DNA from 4 places in the Undibacterium sp. 14-3-2 genome. Region 3 is predicted to be linked to each of the others. Evidence: predicted binding sites of a transcription regulator. Region 3 holds the regulator's gene; each other region holds the start of a gene.
The links. Region 3 encodes LexA, which represses DNA repair genes until DNA is damaged. Its sites were predicted from a motif close to ACTGTATNNNNATACAGT; they were not measured.
Positions count from the first base shown of each region.

Region 1: dinB (DNA polymerase IV) is a predicted target of LexA. The motif match lies at 3,329-3,346, and genes of this name have one in related genera.
Region 2: ruvA (Holliday junction branch migration protein RuvA) is a predicted target of LexA. The motif match lies at 2,159-2,176, and genes of this name have one in related genera.
Region 4: imuA (translesion DNA synthesis-associated protein ImuA) is a predicted target of LexA. The motif match lies at 2,103-2,120, and genes of this name have one in related genera.

Region 1 is NZ_JAENGS010000001.1:166,677-171,700, reverse strand. Features, by position in the region: gene Undi14_RS00760 (cation:proton antiporter) at 1-840, shown strand, start outside; gene Undi14_RS00755 (YbdK family carboxylate-amine ligase) at 842-1,963, shown strand; gene dinB (DNA polymerase IV) at 1,994-3,160, opposite strand; gene Undi14_RS00745 (thioredoxin family protein) at 3,436-3,915, shown strand; gene Undi14_RS00740 (PAS domain-containing sensor histidine kinase) at 4,054-5,024, shown strand, end outside.
Region 2 is NZ_JAENGS010000002.1:707,586-712,609, reverse strand. Features, by position in the region: gene Undi14_RS07675 (porin) at 1-260, shown strand, start outside; gene ruvB (Holliday junction branch migration DNA helicase RuvB) at 508-1,551, opposite strand; gene ruvA (Holliday junction branch migration protein RuvA) at 1,563-2,144, opposite strand; gene ruvC (crossover junction endodeoxyribonuclease RuvC) at 2,410-2,952, opposite strand; gene purH (bifunctional phosphoribosylaminoimidazolecarboxamide formyltransferase/IMP cyclohydrolase) at 2,988-4,553, opposite strand; gene Undi14_RS07650 (helix-turn-helix domain-containing protein) at 4,605-4,838, opposite strand; gene dusB (tRNA dihydrouridine synthase DusB) at 4,936-5,024, opposite strand, start outside.
Region 3 is NZ_JAENGS010000007.1:130,233-135,256, forward strand. Features, by position in the region: gene lon (endopeptidase La) at 1-2,032, shown strand, start outside; gene lexA (transcriptional repressor LexA) at 2,137-2,793, opposite strand; gene rpsF (30S ribosomal protein S6) at 3,027-3,395, shown strand; gene priB (primosomal replication protein N) at 3,448-3,729, shown strand; gene rpsR (30S ribosomal protein S18) at 3,739-4,023, shown strand; gene rplI (50S ribosomal protein L9) at 4,050-4,502, shown strand; gene Undi14_RS15575 (replicative DNA helicase) at 4,668-5,024, shown strand, end outside.
Region 4 is NZ_JAENGS010000005.1:25,913-30,936, forward strand. Features, by position in the region: gene Undi14_RS12080 (Pls/PosA family non-ribosomal peptide synthetase) at 1-738, shown strand, start outside; gene Undi14_RS12085 (4'-phosphopantetheinyl transferase superfamily protein) at 756-1,373, shown strand; gene Undi14_RS12090 (hypothetical protein) at 1,518-1,745, opposite strand; gene imuA (translesion DNA synthesis-associated protein ImuA) at 2,137-2,913, shown strand; gene Undi14_RS12100 (DNA polymerase Y family protein) at 2,979-4,529, shown strand; gene Undi14_RS12105 (error-prone DNA polymerase) at 4,529-5,024, shown strand, end outside.

The DNA.
Region 1 (5,024 bases), on a different contig from region 3:
GCCAACTTCACCGCACTGTTGCTTGCTGCCTTAGCGATGTCCACCTCGCCGGCCGGCATTCTGCGCGTCATCAACGAACAACATAGTGCAGGTCAGGTCACTGAACGGGTCTTGCATTTAACCGCGATTAATTGTGTGCTCGCAGTATTCACTTTCAAGGTAGTCGTCGCCTTCTGGATATTCCAGAGCTCCGGCAGCATCTTGCAAGCGATCACCGGCAGCCTTCAGGTATTAGTTTTATCCGCCCTGTTAGGCGCAGCGTTTGGCATTTTACTGCCGCTGGTATTACGTGAGCTTGGTAGTCTGGCGCGCGACGCAACGATCGCATTTGCCTTTGCCGTCGTCGCATTGGTGGCACTGACCCATGTCGCAAAACTTTCACCTATCCTGGCCACGCTGAGTTTTGGCCTAATGGCACGTCATCGGCGTGTGACATTGAATCAGGCGCAACGCAATTTCGGCCCGCTGGGAGACATGCTGACGGTAATGCTGTTTTTTTATGCGGCATCAACACTGGAATGGTCGCGCGTCTGGGCAGGTGCAGGCCTGGGTATTCTGCTGGTTTGCTCCCGCCTGCTCACGAAAGCGGTCGCCAGTACGGCGTTTGCTCATGTCAGTGGAATCACTTATCGCAAAGGTCTGCTGACGGGTCTGGCGCTCTCCCCCATTTCTGTTTTTGTCATTCTGATGCTGGAACAAACACGCTATCTGGGGATCGCTTTGGTCGACGAATTGACCGCATTGGCAGCGATGACCTTAATGCTGGACATTGTCGGCCCGCTGTTAACGCAACGCGCACTGATCTGGGCGCAGGAAACACCTGAACATTCGGAGAAATAACATGCCATTAGAAATATTCAACGATTCGGAAGCTTTGTCGGTTGGTGTGGAACTCGAGTTGCAATTAATCAGCTTATCGAGTTTTGATTTAACGCCTGCCAGCCCTGATTTATTACATCTCCTGAAACGCGCACCATTTCCCGGAAATGTCACTCCCGAAATTACGGAAAGCATGATAGAGATCTGTACCGATGTTCAACACAACCACAACAGTATAGAAAAGCAACTGCAAGAGATACGCGACACGCTCGTAACCGCAGCCGACCGGCTCAATATCGGCATCTGCGGCGGCGGTACGCATCCGTTTCAAAAATGGACTGACCGAAAAATTTATTCCAAGCCACGCTTTAAAGAGGTTTCCCAACTGTATGGCTATCTGGCCAAACAATTCACTATTTTCGGTCAGCACGTACATATCGGCTGCACTTCCGGCGACAACGCTTTGTTCCTATTGCATGCACTGAGCCGCTATGTTCCGCATTTCATCGCTTTATCGGCGTCATCGCCCTATGTCCAGGGTGGCGATACCCTGTTCAACTCAGCCAGGCTGAACTCGGTCTTTGCATTTCCCTTATCAGGGCGAGCGCCATTTCTATTGAAGTGGGACGATTTTGAACATCAGTATTTTGCAAAAATGGAAAAGACCGGTGTCGTCAAAAGCATGAAGGATTTTTATTGGGATATCCGCCCTAAACCTGAATACGGAACGATAGAACTCCGCGTCTGCGATACGCCGCTGACAGTGGAACGGGCGGCAGCATTGGCCGCCTATCTGCAAATGCTGTGTGCCTATTTGTTAGAAAAACGCGAAGCAGCGCCAGAAGAAGACGACTACCTTGTCTACAACTATAACCGCTTTCAGGCATGCCGCTTCGGCCTCGACGGAACCGTGGTACATCCCAAGACTTATGTCGGGTGTTCATTACGCGAAGATATTTTAACCAGCTTGCGACGCATGGAACCTTATGCTGCAACTCTCGGTAGTCAAGAAGCACTCTCGCATTTAGAACAAATTGCACACGAAGGCAACGACGCCCATTATCTTCGTCATCAATATGACGAAAGTGGTAGTACGGAAGGGATGGTCAATGCCGCAATACAACGCTTTCGTAAGGTAGTCTGATGCGCATTCATCCTGAAAGGATGACGATGATCAGTCGAACAAATCAATTTGCAATTGCTTTGTTTTGTCTTCATCCGTATCGGCTTTAGATAAACTGCTGGCCTTCACACCGAGCAATCGCAGTTTTTTATCCAAAGGTAAGCGGCGTACACACTCACCTGCATACCTGCGGATCACTTCTGCGCTTGCCGTTGTCGCGGGCAATCGGATGTCCCGGGTCGCAATACGGAAATCCGCATACCGGACCTTGATCCCTATCGTGCGACAGACATAGCCTTTGTTTCTGAGATCGTTGCTCAAGCGTTTACAGAGATCGGTAAAGATGACCGACAACGTTTCGCGGTCACGATGTGCATGCAAGTCACGCTCAAAAGTGGTCTCACGACTAATCACTTTAGGGTCCGAACTTGTTGTAATTTCCCGCTCATCAATACCGCGCGCACTGTTATACAGCCATAACGCATAATTTCGCCCGAAGGTATTCTGCAGTAATTCTGGATCAGCCTCGGCCAATTGCCCGATGGTGACGATATTCAGGCGCAGCAACTGTTCCGCTGCTTTTGGGCCGATACCATTTATTTTCTTCACAGGTAAAGGCCATATCCGCAGTGGGATATCTTCCTCATTTAAAATCGTCAAACCATTGGGTTTATCTAACTCGGAACCGATCTTGGCCAATAACTTGTTCGGCGCGACGCAAATTGAGCAGGACAAGCCCGTTGCCGCGACAACCGCTTGTTTAATTCTTGCAGCGAGCGTCGCCGACTCCTCTGGAATACCGGTCAAGTCAATATAAATTTCATCTATGCCCCGGTCTTCAATCTCAGGTGCAATGCTGGCAACGGCATTTTTGAACAACCTGGAATAATGACGATACGCATCAAAATTCGCCGGCAATAAAAAAGCATCCGGTGCTAATTGAGCTGCTTTCATCAGACCCATTGCAGAAAAAACACCAAGTGCGCGCGCCTCATATGTGGAGGTCGTCGCGACGCCGCGACCTGCATAATTTTTCAGATAAAAAAAACGGCGGCTGCCATCTTCATCAACGATTGGCGCATATTCCTGACGTCCACCGATCACAACTGGATGTCCTTTCAGTTCCGGATAGCGCAACAGCTCTACGGATGCATAAAATGCATCCATATCTAAATGCGCAATGCGGCGCGTATGAATCAACGTAGGAGTCAGCGTCATAATGACAATATCAGTGAGAAGATTTCAGCTGCGATGAACAGGACATCAGTATCCCGGTCATCTGATTTTCCCGTGCCGGATACATTTGTTGCAATCACACTGAATGAATTTTTAAGCCCGCGTACCATTGCCCTGAATATGTCTATTCTATCTGTTTTTTGTCATAAAACTGTATAAACATACAGTTAATTAAGCCTGTTTTGCGCCATATCAGCGATGACAAAGCGCAAAAATTACGTCACTATCTGAAAGTTTTCCTTTCCTGCGGCTTCAACATGAAAAAAACTTTCTCCTTTGTCTCCAGACTCATTTCCGCATGCACGATTGGTCTTGCGTTAAACCTTGCACATGCCGACGTTGCCAGACCATATGACGAAACTGCTGATGCGCCCGCCGCAGTCGCCAAAGCGCTGACGCAGGCACAGGCCAGCAACAAAAAAGTGCTGGTGATTTTCGGCGCGAACTGGTGCAAGGATTGTCTGGAGCTCGACCGTTCTATGCAAGGACAAAGCGCCGCCCTGATCGCCAGCAAATTCGTGCTGGTCAAAGTCGATGTTGGTCAGTTTGATAAAAATCTGGCGCTGGCAAACAGCTACGGCAACCCGATTAAAAAGGGTATTCCGGCCGCTGTCGTTTTAAAAGCAGATAACAGTGTCTTGTTTGCATCGAAAGGTGGTGAATTGTCGAATGCTCGCAAAATGAGTGAACAAGGCGTGTATGATTTCTTCAATCAGATCATCACGCAGCACCCGTAACATCAGGTTTCCTGCTGTCATCTGAGATACGCAGCAACGGCAGCAACAACGGCTCGCTGCCGATCATGGGCATGATATCGGTTGTGCGTTAAACACCCAATTTTCTGCACATTTTTTCTGTTTTTTTTAAGCAAGCTGATGTCTGTCACACCAACGCCACCCAACCCGGTTGCTGCAGAGATCACGGCAGCAGAGCTGAAAGCGCTGAAAGTCAGCCAAGCCTTGCTGAATAATTTCTCGCGCTTTCTGCCGGCAGTTTTTTTTCAGTATCAACGTTTTTCCGCCGAACGCTTTTGTTTCAATTATGCAAGCGAGGCGGTTGAACGTTTGTTTGAATTCAGTGCCGCAGAACTATGCACAGACGTCAATATTCTGTTCAGAAAAGTGCATCCGGCAGATTTATCTGCATTCATGCTCAGCGTCCGCACGGCGGCTGAACATCTGCACGTCTGGACGCATGAATTCCGCATCGTTCTCAAGAATGGCGAAGAGCGCTGGATGGCGGGCGAGGCCAGCCCGGAACTGCAGGCCGACGGCAGTCTGCTCTGGCATGGCTGCTTTATGGATCAGACCCGCAGCAAACAGACTGAGCGCAGCTTAATCACGGCGGAACAACAGCGGCGACTGGTCATGCAGGCCTCGAATCAGGGTTTGTACGACATCAACCTGAACACCGGCGCGGCCACCTTCAGTCCCGAATACAGCAACATGATCGAACACTCGATCGAAGAGTTTGCCGATCCGTTTGCATTCTGGGATTACTTCTGGAAGCACAGCGTGCATCCGGACGATGTTGCCGGAATAAAAGAAGCCTATCGCATCCATTTTGCCTCGAAAGGCAAAACCGATTACCACGCCGAATTCCGACAGAAAAATCGTGCAGGCGAATGGCGCTGGATTATGTCACTCGGGGCCGCTGTCGAATGGGATGAAAATCAGCGTGCCGTGCGTATCGTCGGCACCCACATCGACATTACGGAACGCAAACGCACAGAAGAACAATTGCAGCTGAATCAGGAATTGCTGCGCTCGAATAATGTCCGTTATAAAGAATTGGCGCGCGAACTGGAAATTCTGATCGCCAACGCGCCGGTAGGCATTATGTTCGT
Region 2 (5,024 bases), on a different contig from region 3:
TGATCGGCGTTACCGTACCAGTTACGACAGCGGACACTTTCTTGGCGACAGCAGCACGATCTAAGAATAATTTATTCTCTACAGCGAACACAAGTACACAACTGGCAATCGGCTTTACCCATGCATTGTCCAAACGTACTAATTTGTACACATCATTTTCTCGTAACACAAATGATGCAAACGTAAATCAAGCTGGTTTGGCTGCAGACAAAGGTTTGACAGATCGTCTGTTTAACGTTGGTATTCTCCATTCGTTTTAATATTTAATAGACGAAAGTTTATTTAAATAAAAAAAAGCACCTTCGGGTGCTTTTTTGCGTATGAATTTTCATCGGTCAGGAGAGTCTGAGATCAGTCGCGTTTGCTCGATTTTTATTCGCTGAATGTTGTTTTGGAGACGTTCCGTCTCTAGTGATGATTGAGCTCCTGGGGAATGAGTGAACTCTCATAACATCGAGTAAACGGTTCGGTTTGCTAACGGTTTTACTTCTGCGGTCTCTTTATTTATTATTCGCTCTCCGGTGGTGCGAGATTAAAATGTTCGTAAGCCAGTGATGTGGCAATTCTTCCACGAGGAGTACGTTGCAGGTAACCCTGTTGTATCAGATAGGGTTCCAGTACATCTTCAATGGTGTCACGCTCTTCACCGATTGCCGCCGCAACATTGTCGAGTCCGACGGGGCCTCCACCGAATTTAAACAGGATGGCTTCCAGGAGTTTTCTATCCATCAGATCGAAGCCAACGGTATCTACGTCCAGCATCTTCAGGGCGGAGTCGGCAATATCTTTGGTGATTTCCCCATTGCCTTTCACCTCGGCATAGTCGCGCACTCGTCGCAGTAAGCGATTGGCGATACGCGGTGTGCCACGCGCGCGATTAGCGATTTCTCTCGCGCCAGCTTCGTGTATCGGTGCATTCAGGAGGGAGGCCGAACGTGTGACGATACGCGTCAGTTGTTCCGGCGTATAAAATTCCAGGCGGGCGACGATACCAAAGCGATCACGCAAAGGATTCGTCAGCATGCCCGCCCGCGTTGTTGCACCGACCAGGGTGAACGGCTGCAGATCCAGTTTAACCGAGCGTGCAGCGGGGCCTTCGCCGATCATGATGTCGATCTGATAGTCTTCCAATGCAGGATATAAAATCTCTTCAACGACGGGAGACAAACGGTGAATTTCATCGATAAACAGCACATCGTTTGCTTCCAGATTCGTCAGTAGTGCGGCCAGATCACCTGCACGCTCCAGAACCGGCCCCGAAGTCTGACGCAGGTTTACTCCCATTTCACGGGCAATAATGTGTGCCAGCGTGGTTTTACCTAAGCCCGGAGGGCCGAACAGCAGGGTGTGATCGAGTGCTTCTCCGCGCTGGCGCGCAGCCGTGATGAAAATTTCCAGCTGATCACGGATTTTTTCCTGCCCAACATATTCGTCGAGTTGTTTAGGCCGTAATGCGCGTTCAATCGCTTCTTCATTGACGGACACCGGTGTTGCCGCAATGATGCGCTGTTCGCTGAAATTGATCGAAAGATTATCTGTCTGTATGCTCATGATGTAATTTTTCAGCCTTTAGACAGTGATTTCAGGGCGAGTTTGATGCCTTCCGATACGCCTGCATCTTTTGGTACGGATTTCATCGCCAGCATTGCTTCTTTATCGGAATAACCCAGAGCTAACAAGGCATTCAGAATGTCGGCGCTATGATCACCTGCTGCAGCCGCCATACTGGACGTAAATAAATCGGCACCGAGTTTGCCCTTGAGTTCCAGTAACAGGCGCTCGGCGGTTTTTTTGCCTATTCCCGGAATGCGGGTTAAGCGGCCGACTTCCTGCATCGTAATTGCTTGTGACAGATCTGCCACAGACATTCCTGAGAGAATAGACAATGCTGTACGTGCACCGACGCCGCTGATTTTAACCAGTTGCCGGAAGGTCGCGCGTTCTTCTGCTGAGCCAAAACCAAACAACACATGCGCATCTTCGCGTATGGCCAGATGCGTCAGCAAAACCACTTTTTCACCTAATGGCGGCAGGTTATAAAACGTGCTCATCGGCACATCGACTTCGTAGCCCACACCCTGACAATCGATCAGTAATTGAGGGGGATTTTTCTCTAGCAGAGTGCCTGCGATGCGACCTATCATGAGACTGCTTTCATACTGTATGAATAAGCAGTGATAGTAAACGATTCTCTCCGGCTTGACGAGAGTGTGTCAGCGAAATTCCATCACTCAAGGCTGCTGTTGCTTTCCTGAGTTGTGATGGAGGATAAAAATAGATGCGGGAAGAGATATCATCGTGTTGATAAGGGTTTTCAGGTAAAAATGCCCGCTAAGGCGCATCAATATTGAGACATAGCAAGTGGCGAATGAGTGCCAGAGATGGAATGTTATTTGACAGGATTAGCATTTACCCTATCAGTCTGCCGGCTTTCACACGCAAGCCTTTTTTGGCCAGTTCGGGCGCAATGGCACTCAAGGTTGCCAGGGCTTCACCGCTATGGGCGTGGCAAATCGCAACCCCGAGCGCATCAGCGGCATCCGCACTTGGTGTGCCGGATAGCATTAACAGACGTTGCACCATATCCTGCACCTGCTCCTTGCTGGCACGTCCCTGGCCGACAACCCCTTGCTTGACCTGCAGCGCTGTGTATTCCGCGACCATCAGATCGGCGGCGACTAATGCGCAGATGGCTGCGCCACGCGCCTGTCCCAGCAGCAAGGTGGATTGGGGATTGACGTTGACGAAGACTTTTTCTATCGCCGCACAATCAGGTTGATAAGTGCGGACAATTTCAGAAACGCCAGAAAGGATAGTTTTCAGCCGCTCAGGTAAAGAACCTTCGACCGTTTTGATGGTGCCAGATGCCACGTAAGTGAGCTTCTGTCCCTGCTTATGAATAACCCCGAATCCAGTTGTCCGCAATCCGGGGTCGATACCTAAAATCTTCATGTGTGCCTTGCCCCGCAAAAGAGCAAGGCGAATGATTAATGACGGAAATGACGTGTGCCAGTATAGACCATCACCACACCGCGTTCATCTGCGGCATCAATGACTTCCTGATCGCGCATAGAGCCACCCGGATGAATCACACAAGTCGCACCTGCATCGACCACTACATCCAGACCGTCACGGAACGGGAAGAATGCGTCGGATGCAACTGCGGAACCTGCTAGCGACAGCCCGGCATTTTGTGCTTTGATTGAAGCGATACGGGCAGAATCAATACGGCTCATCTGACCTGCACCAACACCCAGCGTCATACCGTTGCCACAGAATACGATCGCGTTCGATTTAACGTACTTCGCGACACGCCATGCAAACATCATGTCGGCCATTTGTTGTGGTGTCGGTTGAAGTTTGGAAACAACGCGCAATTCTTCCTGCAAAACGTTTTTCGCGTCCGGTGCCTGTACCAGCAAGCCACCGCCGACACGTTTGACATCGTATTGATTAACTTCATTGCCCAAAGCAATTTCCAGCAAACGTACGTTTTGTTTGGCAGAAAAAATCGCTTTTGCTTCCGCTGTGAACGATGGTGCGATCAGCACTTCAACGAATTGTTTAGCGACGATTTCTGCTGCTTTGCCATCGAGTTCACGGTTGAATGCGATGATGCCACCGAAGGCTGATGTCGGATCGGTTTGTAATGCTTTGCTGTATGCCTCAAATGGTGTCGGGGCTACCGCCACACCGCAAGGATTCGCATGCTTAACGATGACACAAGCGGATTCTTTGAACGACTTAACGCATTCCCACGCAGCATCAGAGTCAGCGATGTTGTTGTACGACAGTTCTTTGCCTTGCAATTGTTTGTAGTTGGCGAGTGCACCGTCAACTGCTTTCAAATCACGATAGAAAGCTGCCGACTGATGCGGGTTTTCGCCATAACGCATTTCCTGCACTTTGTCGAAATGCAGATTCAGTGTCTGTGGATAAGCGCTGCGTGTCGTGTGTGCTTTATCTTCACCGAGGCTGGTCAGATAGTTAGTGATAGCACCGTCATATTGTGCGGTATGCGCAAAGACTTTTTTTGCCAGCGTGAACTTGGTGTCATAACTGACGACGTTTTTATTCGCCTTCATTTCTGCGAGCACAACGGCGTAATCGCTGGGATCAACAATCACGGTCACGTCTTTGTGATTTTTTGCTGATGAGCGCAGCATCGTCGGGCCACCGATATCGATGTTCTCAATCGCATCTTCAAGTGAGCATTCTGCTTTGGCGACCGTTTGCTGGAAAGGGTAGAGATTCACAACGACCATATCTATCGTCGGAATGCCATGCTGTTCAAGCGCTGCAACATGCTCAGGAAAATCGCGGCGCGCCAGAATACCACCGTGTACTTTCGGGTGCAGTGTTTTCACACGTCCGTCGAGCATTTCAGGAAAGCCCGTGTAGTCCGCTACTTCTGTTACAGCTAAACCATTATCGGCCAATAATTTAGCGGTGCCGCCAGTGGAGAGCAACTTGACACCGAGTGCAGACAATTCACGTGCAAATTCGAGCACACCGGTCTTGTCGGAGACGGAGATAAGAGCTTGTTTGATCATGATGAAGATAAGTGAGTAAGGAAATCGGTGTCAGGCGCTGGCGGCAAATAATTACAGCAAACCGTGCTGCTGCAATTTCTTGCGCAAGGTATTGCGGTTAATGCCGAGCATGTCTGCTGCTTGTGACTGGTTGCTGGAGGCGCGTATCATCACCATTTCCAGCATAGGTTTTTCTACTGCTAATACAACCATGTCGTAAATATTGGAGGCGGGTTGTTCGCCGAGATCGCGGAAATATTTTTCCAGATTTTTATGGACGGCGTCCTGAATGCTATCTTTGCTCATGCTGTTTTTGTCACTGTTCGGTTATGCCGGTCGGCGCTTTCATTTCAATGCTGAAGGCGCTGATGTTATGCGGTCGGATTACAAATATCGGTTTGTTTTACGCCGCCATTTTTTCTTCAAAGGGGCGGTATTGTAACCGTTCCCCCGCCATGCGATCAAAAAAATGACTGACGGCATCAAGTTGTT
Region 3 (5,024 bases):
TTCCGAAGTTGAGGCGATGCGTCGTGCAATTGTTCAACAGTTTGATCAATACGTAAAACTGAACAAAAAAATCCCACCTGAAATTCTTGCCTCTCTCTCTGGCATTGACGACGCCGGTCGTCTTGCGGATACGATTGCGGCACACTTGCCTCTGAAATTGGAGCAAAAGCAAGTGATCCTGGAAATTTTCAGTGTAGCCAAAAGGCTTGAACATCTGCTTGGGCAACTTGAAGGCGAGCTCGATATCTTGCAGGTGGAAAAACGTATCCGTGGTCGCGTGAAGCGTCAGATGGAGAAATCGCAGCGTGAGTACTATCTGAACGAACAAGTGAAAGCGATTCAGAAAGAGCTGGGCGAAGGCGAAGAGGGTGCAGATATCGATGAACTTGAGAAAAAAATCATTGCTGCCAAAATGCCGAAAGAAGCTCGCGACAAGGCTCTTAATGAGTTGAAAAAACTCAAAATGATGTCACCGATGTCTGCAGAGGCAACAGTTGTCAGAAATTATATTGATACTATTGTTGGTTTGCCTTGGAAGAAAAAATCCAAAGTAAATAATGATCTGACGAACGCTGAGAAGGTTCTGGAGGATGAGCATTACGGTTTAGATAAGGTTAAAGAGCGCATTCTCGAGTATCTTGCTGTTCAGCAACGCGTAGATAAGTTAAAAGCTCCGATTCTGTGTCTGGTTGGACCTCCGGGTGTAGGTAAAACGTCTCTCGGTCAGTCGATTGCCCGGGCAACAAATCGCAAGTTCGTTCGCATGGCGCTTGGTGGTGTGCGTGACGAGGCAGAGATTCGTGGACATCGTCGCACTTACATAGGCTCTATGCCTGGAAAAATTTTGCAGAGCCTGGCCAAGGTCGGTGTTCGCAACCCTCTTTTTTTGTTGGATGAAGTCGATAAAATGGGGGCGGATTTCCGTGGCGATCCTTCGTCCGCATTGCTGGAGGTGCTTGATCCTGAACAAAATCATACGTTCTCGGATCACTACATTGAAGTCGATTTTGATCTGTCTGACGTGATGTTTGTCGCGACATCTAATTCGTACAATATTCCGCCTGCTTTACTGGATAGGATGGAAGTGATTCGTCTTTCTGGTTACACAGAGGATGAAAAAACCAGCATTGCTCAGCGTTATTTGTTGCAAAAGCAAATTAAAAATAACGGCCTGAAAGAAACTGAAATCACGGTCGCAGAAAGTGCGATCAGAGACATTATTCGCTATTACACAAGGGAAGCTGGCGTTCGTTCGCTGGAGCGCGAAATTTCCAAGATATGTCGTAAAGTCGTCAAAATGCTTTTGCTGAAGAAGAGTGAGAAAAAAGCGACGATTACCTCCAAAAATCTGGATAAATATTTGGGTGTACGCCGTTACGATTTTGGCGTTGCGGTCAAGGATAATCAAATTGGTCAGGTAGTTGGTCTTGCATGGACGGAAGTTGGCGGCGATCTTTTGACTATCGAGGCTGTTTCTATGCCCGGCAAAGGCGGTGTTATCCGCACTGGGACCTTAGGAGATGTCATGAAGGAGTCGATCGAAGCTGCCCGCACGGTTGTGCGTAGCCGGGCTCAGCGCTTGGGCATTAAGGCTGATGTCTTTGAGAAGAGTGATATTCACATTCACGTACCTGAAGGGGCGACACCTAAAGACGGTCCTTCTGCTGGTATTGCAATGACGACTGCTTTGGTATCTGTGTTCACCGGGATTCCTGTGCGGGCAGATGTTGCGATGACAGGTGAGATCACTTTGCGCGGCGAGGTATTGCCAATTGGTGGTTTGAAAGAGAAGTTGCTGGCAGCGCATCGCGGCGGAATTAAAACTGTTTTAATTCCGGAGGAGAACGCAAAGGATCTGGCTGAAATCCCGGACAATGTAAAAAATAAACTGGAAATTATCCCGGTGCGTTGGATAGACAAGGTATTGGAAATCGCTTTGGAGCGTCAGCCGCAGCCTTTGGTTGATGCGGAAATTCCCGTTGCTGCTGGATCAAGTGAGCCTTCTGCTGATCTTGCTGTCGTGAAGCATTAATGTTGTATGGATAAAAAAACGCCCGAATTTTCGGGCGTTTTTTTTATTTAGATTTTATCTAAGCGTCATTGATAGCAATATATTTTCGTTTGATTTTCTTAGTATCAGATCCAATTTCGCATCAGCCCGACAGCCAGTCCTTCCAGTGAGAAATTTTCCTCGTTTTCATTTACTTTGATAATTGAGTAGTCAGGATTCTCAGGAATTAATTCAACAGAATTTCCGGTTTTTTTATAGCGCTTGACAGTCACATCATCGCCAAGCCTGGCAACAATAATTTGCCCATTTCTTGCAGTATCAGTCTTCTTTACTGCTAACAGATCGCCATCGAGTATGCCTGCGTCACGCATAGACATGCCGCGAACCTTGAGAAGAAAATCTGGCTTGGCAGAAAATAGTGCAGGGTCTACTTGGTAGCTGGTTTCAATGTGTTCTGATGCGAGTATTGGCGATCCGGCCGCAACTCGCCCGATTAGTGGCAGGTTTATCTGAGAAAAAACAGATTGTGATGACGCCAGTTGTTGACCTGTGATGTGACTTGATAATTCTGACTCCAGCAGGCGTATGCCGCGCGATGTTCCGGGCGCTATTTCAATCACGCCCTTTCTTGCGAGTGCCTGCAGGTGCTCTTCCGCTGCGTTGGTGGAGCGAAAGCCCAGCTCAGCCGCTATTTCAGCGCGGGTCGGCGGGAAGCCTGTATTTTGAATGGCATCTTTGATTAAATTCAGGATCTGCTCTTGTCGGGCTGTCAGCTTAAGCATTTTGTGTGAACGTAGATCATTACGCTGTATATAAAAACAGTCTGTATTTTTATACAGTGCGCTCTGAAGTGCAAGGAAATTTTGTGGCTATGTGCAATCTAATACCATCGGATTAGCTCTGTACTGAATTGATTGAATAAAACGGAAAAGTGCGTTATGATCGTCGGCTTTCCTCTTCCTGCACTCGTCTTGACGCCGAGGCAGGCTATTTTTATTGTCCACAAGGAGAATATATGCGTCATTATGAAATCGTATTTATTGTACATCCCGATCAAAGCGAGCAAGTTCCTGCAATGATCGAACGTTACAAAGCTAGCGTTGTTGCACGTGGTGGTCAGGTTCACCGCGTTGAAGACTGGGGCCGTCGTCAATTGGCTTACATGATTCAAAAATTGGCTAAAGCACATTATGTTTGCATGAACATTGAGTGCGATGCAGAAACATTGCTTGAGCTGGAAACAGCATTCAAATTCAATGATGCCGTTCTGCGTCACCTGACAGTCAAAATGAAAAAAGCTGAAACAGCACCATCTCCAATGATGAAAGCTGTTCAAAAAGAAGACGCGGCTAAAGCACAGCGCGTTGAAGCACCAGCTGCTTAATTCATTTGATTTGAAAAAGGTCGTATAAAAAACAGTGAATCAACTGACAGTGATGGCTCGTATCATAGAGAAATCAGCGATACGTTACACGCCAGCTGGGATACCAATAGCATCAGCAATATTGATGCACAGTTCGCAGCAGGTGGAAGCCGGAACGGGGCGATTGGTTGAATTTGAAATTTCCGCACAAGCTGCAGGTGAAATTTCAGGAAAATTCTCCGAACTGCCTTTAGATGTTGAGATTGCATTCACGGGTTTTTTAGCACGCAAAAATCGCAACAGCAAAAGTCTGGTATTTCATATCAATGAAATACGGGCAAATTTACTAGATTAGGAGCCACAAATGGCATTCGGTAAAAAATTTGATAAAAGCAAATTGAAGCAAAAGCGTCAACAACAAAACCCTTTGTTCAAACGCAAAAAATTCTGCCGCTTCACAGCAGCACATGTAGAAAAAGTTGATTACAAAGATATCGACACATTGAAAGATTTCGTGCAAGAAAACGGCAAAATTATGCCTGCACGTCTGACTGGTACTAAAGCACTGTACCAACGTCAAGTTGATACAGCGATCAAGCGCGCACGCTACTTAGCGTTGTTGCCTTACACTGATCTGCACACAGCGTAATTGACGACAGGTATTAGGAGAAAAATATGCAAGTTATTCTGATGGATAAAGTCGTTAATCTCGGCAATCTTGGTGATGTAGTTCGTGTTAAAGATGGTTATGCACGTAACTTTTTGATTCCACAACGCATGGCTCGCCGTGCGACTGCAGCCGCAATCGCTGAATTTGAAGCGAAACGTGCTGAGCTGGAAAAAGCAGCAGCAGCAAAATTGGCTGTAGCTCAGGCTCAAGGCGAGAAACTGGAAGGTTCTACAGTTCAGATTTCACAAAAATCTGGTGTTGATGGTCGTTTGTTCGGCTCAGTAACTAATTTTGACATCGCTGAAGCGTTGGCTAAAGTTGGTTTCACTGTTGAAAAAGCACAAGTTCGTCTGCCACAAGGTCCGTTGAAAACGGCAGGTGATCACGCTGTTTCCGTTGCACTGCATACTGACGTTGTAGTTAACGTGAATGTATCAGTTGTTGGTGAACACGCATAATTAGCTGTCAGCTAGATATAAAAAAAGCCGGGGTTTCCCCGGCTTTTTTTATGGTAAGCGTAAAATTATATAAACAATTTTGTTTATTGATGTTTATTGTTCACACCGTACTTTGTCGCCTTTAGTCGTTATTTGTAATTTGATTTAGCAGGTATAATGCGCGCCATGAAAGCCGCTACTGATCCACAACTTGATGCGATTCGCGTCCCCCCCCATTCCATTGAGGCAGAGCAATCTGTCCTTGGTGGCCTCTTGCTCGATAACGCCGCTTGGGATCGTATTGCCGACTTTATCGGCGAGGAAGATTTTTATCGTTATGATCACAGAATTATTTTTCAGTGCATTGTAAAACTGATTAATTCTTCAAGGCCAGCAGACGTCATTACTGTTTACGAGGCCTTGAATGGCATGGGAAAGGCCGAAGACGCAGGTGGTTTGACTTACCTGAATGCGCTGGCGCAAAACACACCTTCGGCTGCAAATATTCGCCGCTACGCTGAAATTGTCCGCGATCGTGGTGTG
Region 4 (5,024 bases), on a different contig from region 3:
TTGCCGGCACGCGAAGAGGTCAAAGGTTTCCCTGAAAGTTTAACGTTCAAACCTTCAGTGATGCGACGTATAGGACGCACGCTGGTCGAAACTTTCCGGATTATTGCGCCCCATGCGATGGTGATTGCAGTCGGCTACACCGTCGTTCTTGATCTGATGCCGCTGGCGGGAGAGGACCGTTGGGCTGAAGTGCTGTACTACCTGGTCGCGGCAGGTTTGCTGTATGGGATAGGCAGCTTTGTCTTTGTACTGGTACTGAAATGGCTGCTGATTTTTCGCTACAAGAAAGCCAGCGTACCCATGTGGACGCCATTTGTCTGGCTATCGGAAGGCATTACCAATTTATACGAAGGGATTGCTGTGCCGAATTTCATGCGTTATCTGCGTGGTACACCGTGGTTACCGCTGGCATTCAACCTGCTCGGCTGCAAAATTGGTCGCGGTGTGTATATGGACACCACGGATATTACTGAATTTGATTGCGTCAGCATTGGCGAACACAGCGAAATCAATGCCCTCGCCTGTCCGCAAACCCATTTGTTTGAAGATCGCGTCATGAAAATTGATCATGTCAACATCGGTGAACGCGTTTACATGGGGCCGCGCAGTGCCGTGTTGTACAGCGCAGTTGTCGGTAATGATGCAAGCCTGGGGGCGCTGACGCTGGTGATGAAAGGGGAATTTATTCCTGCGAATTCGCATTGGCGCGGTTGCCCGGCCGCGATGACGGGCAAATAAGTACGAATGAGACAGACATGCAAGGCGTAAGTCTGCCAGCTTTTGCTGTATTCGACTGGGAATCACAATGTCTGTCTGCTCTCGACTATTTCAGTCAACAGTCCAATGTTGTGATCAGCCTGTCTTTCCCGCAAAACCTTCAGCGCGAAGTCGCCAGGCAACAGCTGCATCTCGCCATCACTGAATTATTGATGCAGGCATTTTCTTGTGCAGCGGAACAGATACGACTGATCCGTATCGCTGGTAGCAGACTGCAATGTTTCATCGCCACACAAGAAATTTTTATTTCCGTCAGCCATGAGCTCGGTTTATCGTTGGCCGCCATCAGTCAGAAACAACTGCCGGGTATCGATCTGCTGGCAGTAAAGGCTATGGATGACTGGCAGGATGTTGCCGATATCTATTTCCCCCCTCAGCAAATCGCTGCACTACAACAGGCGCCAGACGATGAACGCGCAGCGCTGTTTGCGCAGTACTGGACGATGATGGAAGCGCGTTTTAAATGTGCTGGCGTTGCCATGACGGAGTACGACGAACACGTTCAGCAACAGATGGCATCGGCTTTAAAAGACTCCTGCAGCTATGCACTGACGTTGCCCGCTGGCTATATCGGCACACTGATACTACGACCCTGATCATTTCCCCAGCCTTACCTGCAAGGCTACTGTTCAGGCTGTTGCGCTTGCTGATACTGCTGCCCTACGGCATGCGCAAGCAATAACAAAAATAGCAAAATCAGGCGTGCATATTGCGAAGCATAAGGCGCGAATCCTCAGCGCTTACCAGTTTGCCTTGGATAAAATAATCAGCCATTTCTTGCAGAACAAAATTTCCAGATGCCCGGCCTGTATGCCTGTGGAGCAATCCAATACGGGATTGACGTAATACGCACGTTGTCTGTAATCGCGGCAGACAAATATCTCGCGACGGCCTAAGCGCAGCAAAAAAGAAGTTGGCGACAATTGCAGACTGAAGCGCGTATCAAAAGACTGGTCGAGGTATGCCATAAATGAATCTCCGAGTTGGTTATAAAGGCAGTTCATACTTTTTCTCTGACACTTGAAACACAGAGCATTTCCGGTCACTACAGAAAAATGCGAACTTCCCTGATACAAAAAAGATCTTGAAGGACATCATCGAGTGCATCGTTCAGTGAGGCTTTCATTCATCACTGACTCATCGTTTGTCCATGGAAAGTACTTTAACATAAAATACTGTATATGCAATCAGTATATTTAAAAGTGTCGCAAACTTTCCACTACTGAAAAATCTGCATATCCCCGCAAAGCATTATCTGTCTTCACTTTCCAGCAATATTACGGATACATCTGAAAAACTATTGCAGTTCAGATAGTCTGATTTATACTGTACACATAATCAGTATAAATTTATTTTGGCATGAATAACAATACGCAAATCCCTGTTTTGAATGGCCTGCAAGACCTGCACCCCGCACTCTGGCGCGCCTCGCAACTCGCGCACGGTGCCGCAAAAACAGTGGCTAGCGGCTACATAGCTCTGAACCGGGAGTTGCCGGATAGCGGCTGGCCATTAGGGCAACTGACGGAAATACTGACCGAACAAGAAGGCACTGCAGAGTTACGGTTGTTATTGCCAGCGATCAAAAAAATGGGGTCGCGCCCGCTTGCTTTACTGGCTCCGCCCTACGCACCACAAGCCACAGCTTTATTGAGCCAGCAATTGTGCTCATCGCAATTATTGTGGGTGGCTTGCGATAAACATGCCGATAGTTTGTGGGCAGCAGAGCAAATATTACGACATGGCAGTTGCGGTACCTTGCTATTCTGGCAGCCACAGATACGCAACGAGGCATTACGACGGCTGCATCTGGCAGCACAAGCCTCAGAGACTTTGTTTTGCCTGATACGACCTTTACGTGCGGCAGCCTCCGCATCGCCTGCACCTCTGCGTGTCAGCGTGCGGCCGACAGCATTTGGTTTGCAAGTGCATTTACTGAAACGACGCGGGGCATTGCGCGAGGAACCTTTGCCTTTGTATTTACCTGATCATCCGTATCTCAATCCGCATCTCAATCCCTGCATCAGCCCGCGTGCGCCGGAAATCTCACCTTCTATACCTGTCGAGACCGCATCCGTCCGGCACAAAGTTTCCGCTGTTTTTCGCGATCATGTGCAGCCTAAGCATGCCAGCTGACGGATGCTGAAAAAGGCTGAACTATGACGGCGCACTTTCATCAAGGATATGAACGAAATGTAGAAATGTCGTCAGACAGATCGCGCAAATCCGCAACTGCCAGTATGTCGACTGCGCCAACGCAGCTCTGGCTGGCCGTACATTTCCCTTTGCTTGAGCTGGATGTATTTTTACCATGCTGGCAGCGGCGCAAAGAAGATCACGGCAGCGTCGTCTTGCAACAAAACCGTGTGACAGCGATGACTGAAACAGCGCAACAGGCTGGCGTACGCGCAGGCATGCGGTGTGGCGGCGTTCTCATGTTATTACCAACCGCGAAGCTGTTTCAGCGGGATTTACTCAGACAAAAAAATACCTTAGAGGCTGCCGCCATCGCCTTGTTGCAATATACGCCGCAGGTAGCCATCGCAGAAGATGCCACCATCGTGCTGGATATCGGTGCCAGTTTGCGTCTGTTCGGTGGCTTGCGGGCATTGCGTCAGCATGTACGGCAAACCATGGAAATACTGGGTTTGCATACCACCATTGCCTGCGCCCCGTTTGCCAAAGCCGCCTGCATACTGGCGCGTGATGCGGCCCGTCAGCACCAATCCGGCGCGCAGTGTTTGCATGCGCAGCGTTTGCCCGCCAGACTGCATGCATTGCCAGTCAGTCTGCTGACACATGCCCGTCCCTGTCGGGAATTATTGCAAGGGCTGGCATGTCACTCACTTTTTCATCTACAACAATTGCCACGCGCTGGCGTGCAACGCCGTTTTGGTAAAGTCTTGCTGGATGAACTGGATCAGGTCTATGGTAGACAAAGCAGCTTATTCACCTGGGTAGTTGCTGCGCCTGAATTCCACGCCCGGCTGGAGTTGCCCGACAGACTTGAGCGCAGCGATATGATCCTGACGTATTGCCATAGTTTGCTCAGGCAATTAACCGGCTGGCTCAGCGCGCATCGTCTGGCGGTTAAGCAAATCCGCCTGCAGTTGCAGCATGAGCGCGGTCGTCAGGCGGTAGCACCAAGCATACTGAATGTCACCATGGCAGAGGCTTGCTGGCAAGACGCACATTTGCTGCCCTTGTTGAAAGAAAAGTTAGCGCAACTCAGTCTGCCATCCGCGGTGATTGCGCTGGTGCTGGAAGCGCCGGAAACAGTCGCACTTGATGTGCAAAGCGAATCCTTATTTCCTGAACCGGGAGGAAAGCCGGAAGACCATCAGCGTTTGCTGGCCTTGCTGGTGGCCCGGCTGGGCGAGGATCATGTCTTGCAAGCCGCGCCACTGGCCGATCACCGGCCTGAAATTGCGAATCAATGGATATCGGTCATGCAAAAACGCCCGGCAGGTGCAGATGTGCCTGCTGCCGCCCTGCTCCACAGACCCGCATGGTTATTGCCGCAACCACTGCCGCTGACGTTGCGGCAACATCGCCCGTATTACCGTTCAATACTGACGATAGTTTCACCCGCAGAGCGCATAGAAGCGGGCTGGTGGACTGCACAAACCCAGGCACGCGATTATTTTGTCGCCACCAGCGCAGATCATGTCCGTTACTGGATTTACCGTGAACGTTCCAGCGATCCTGAAAGCAATGCACCGCGCTGGTTTTTACATGGGGTCTTTGGCTGATGCGCAGTGATGATCAAGAGTCCAACACCGCTGCGCCTGCTGGCCATCAATTGCCCGGATACGCAGAATTATTCTGCCTCTCGAATTTCAGTTTTCTGGAAGGGGCGTCGCATGCCGAAGAGCTAGTCAAACGCGCAGTGAATCTCGGCTATCAGGGAATCGCGATAACGGATGAGTGTTCTCTCGCGGGCATCGTACGTGCGCATGAGGAAGCAAAAAAACATGGGCTGCCACTGATGGTCGGCGCTTATTTCAGACTGACTGAAACAGCGGATGGCTTGCCGGGGCCGACGCTGATTATTCTGGCCTGCAACCGCGAAGGCTATGGCAATCTGTCTGAACTCATCACCCTGGCACGCAGCCGCTGCATCAAAGGCAGCTATTTGCTCAATACTACCGACTTCAGCCATCCGCCAGCAGGTTATGAACATCTTGCCGGTATGCCGGATTGTTTGCTGATACTGGTACCAGAATATCCTTTGCGCCCGCCCGTTC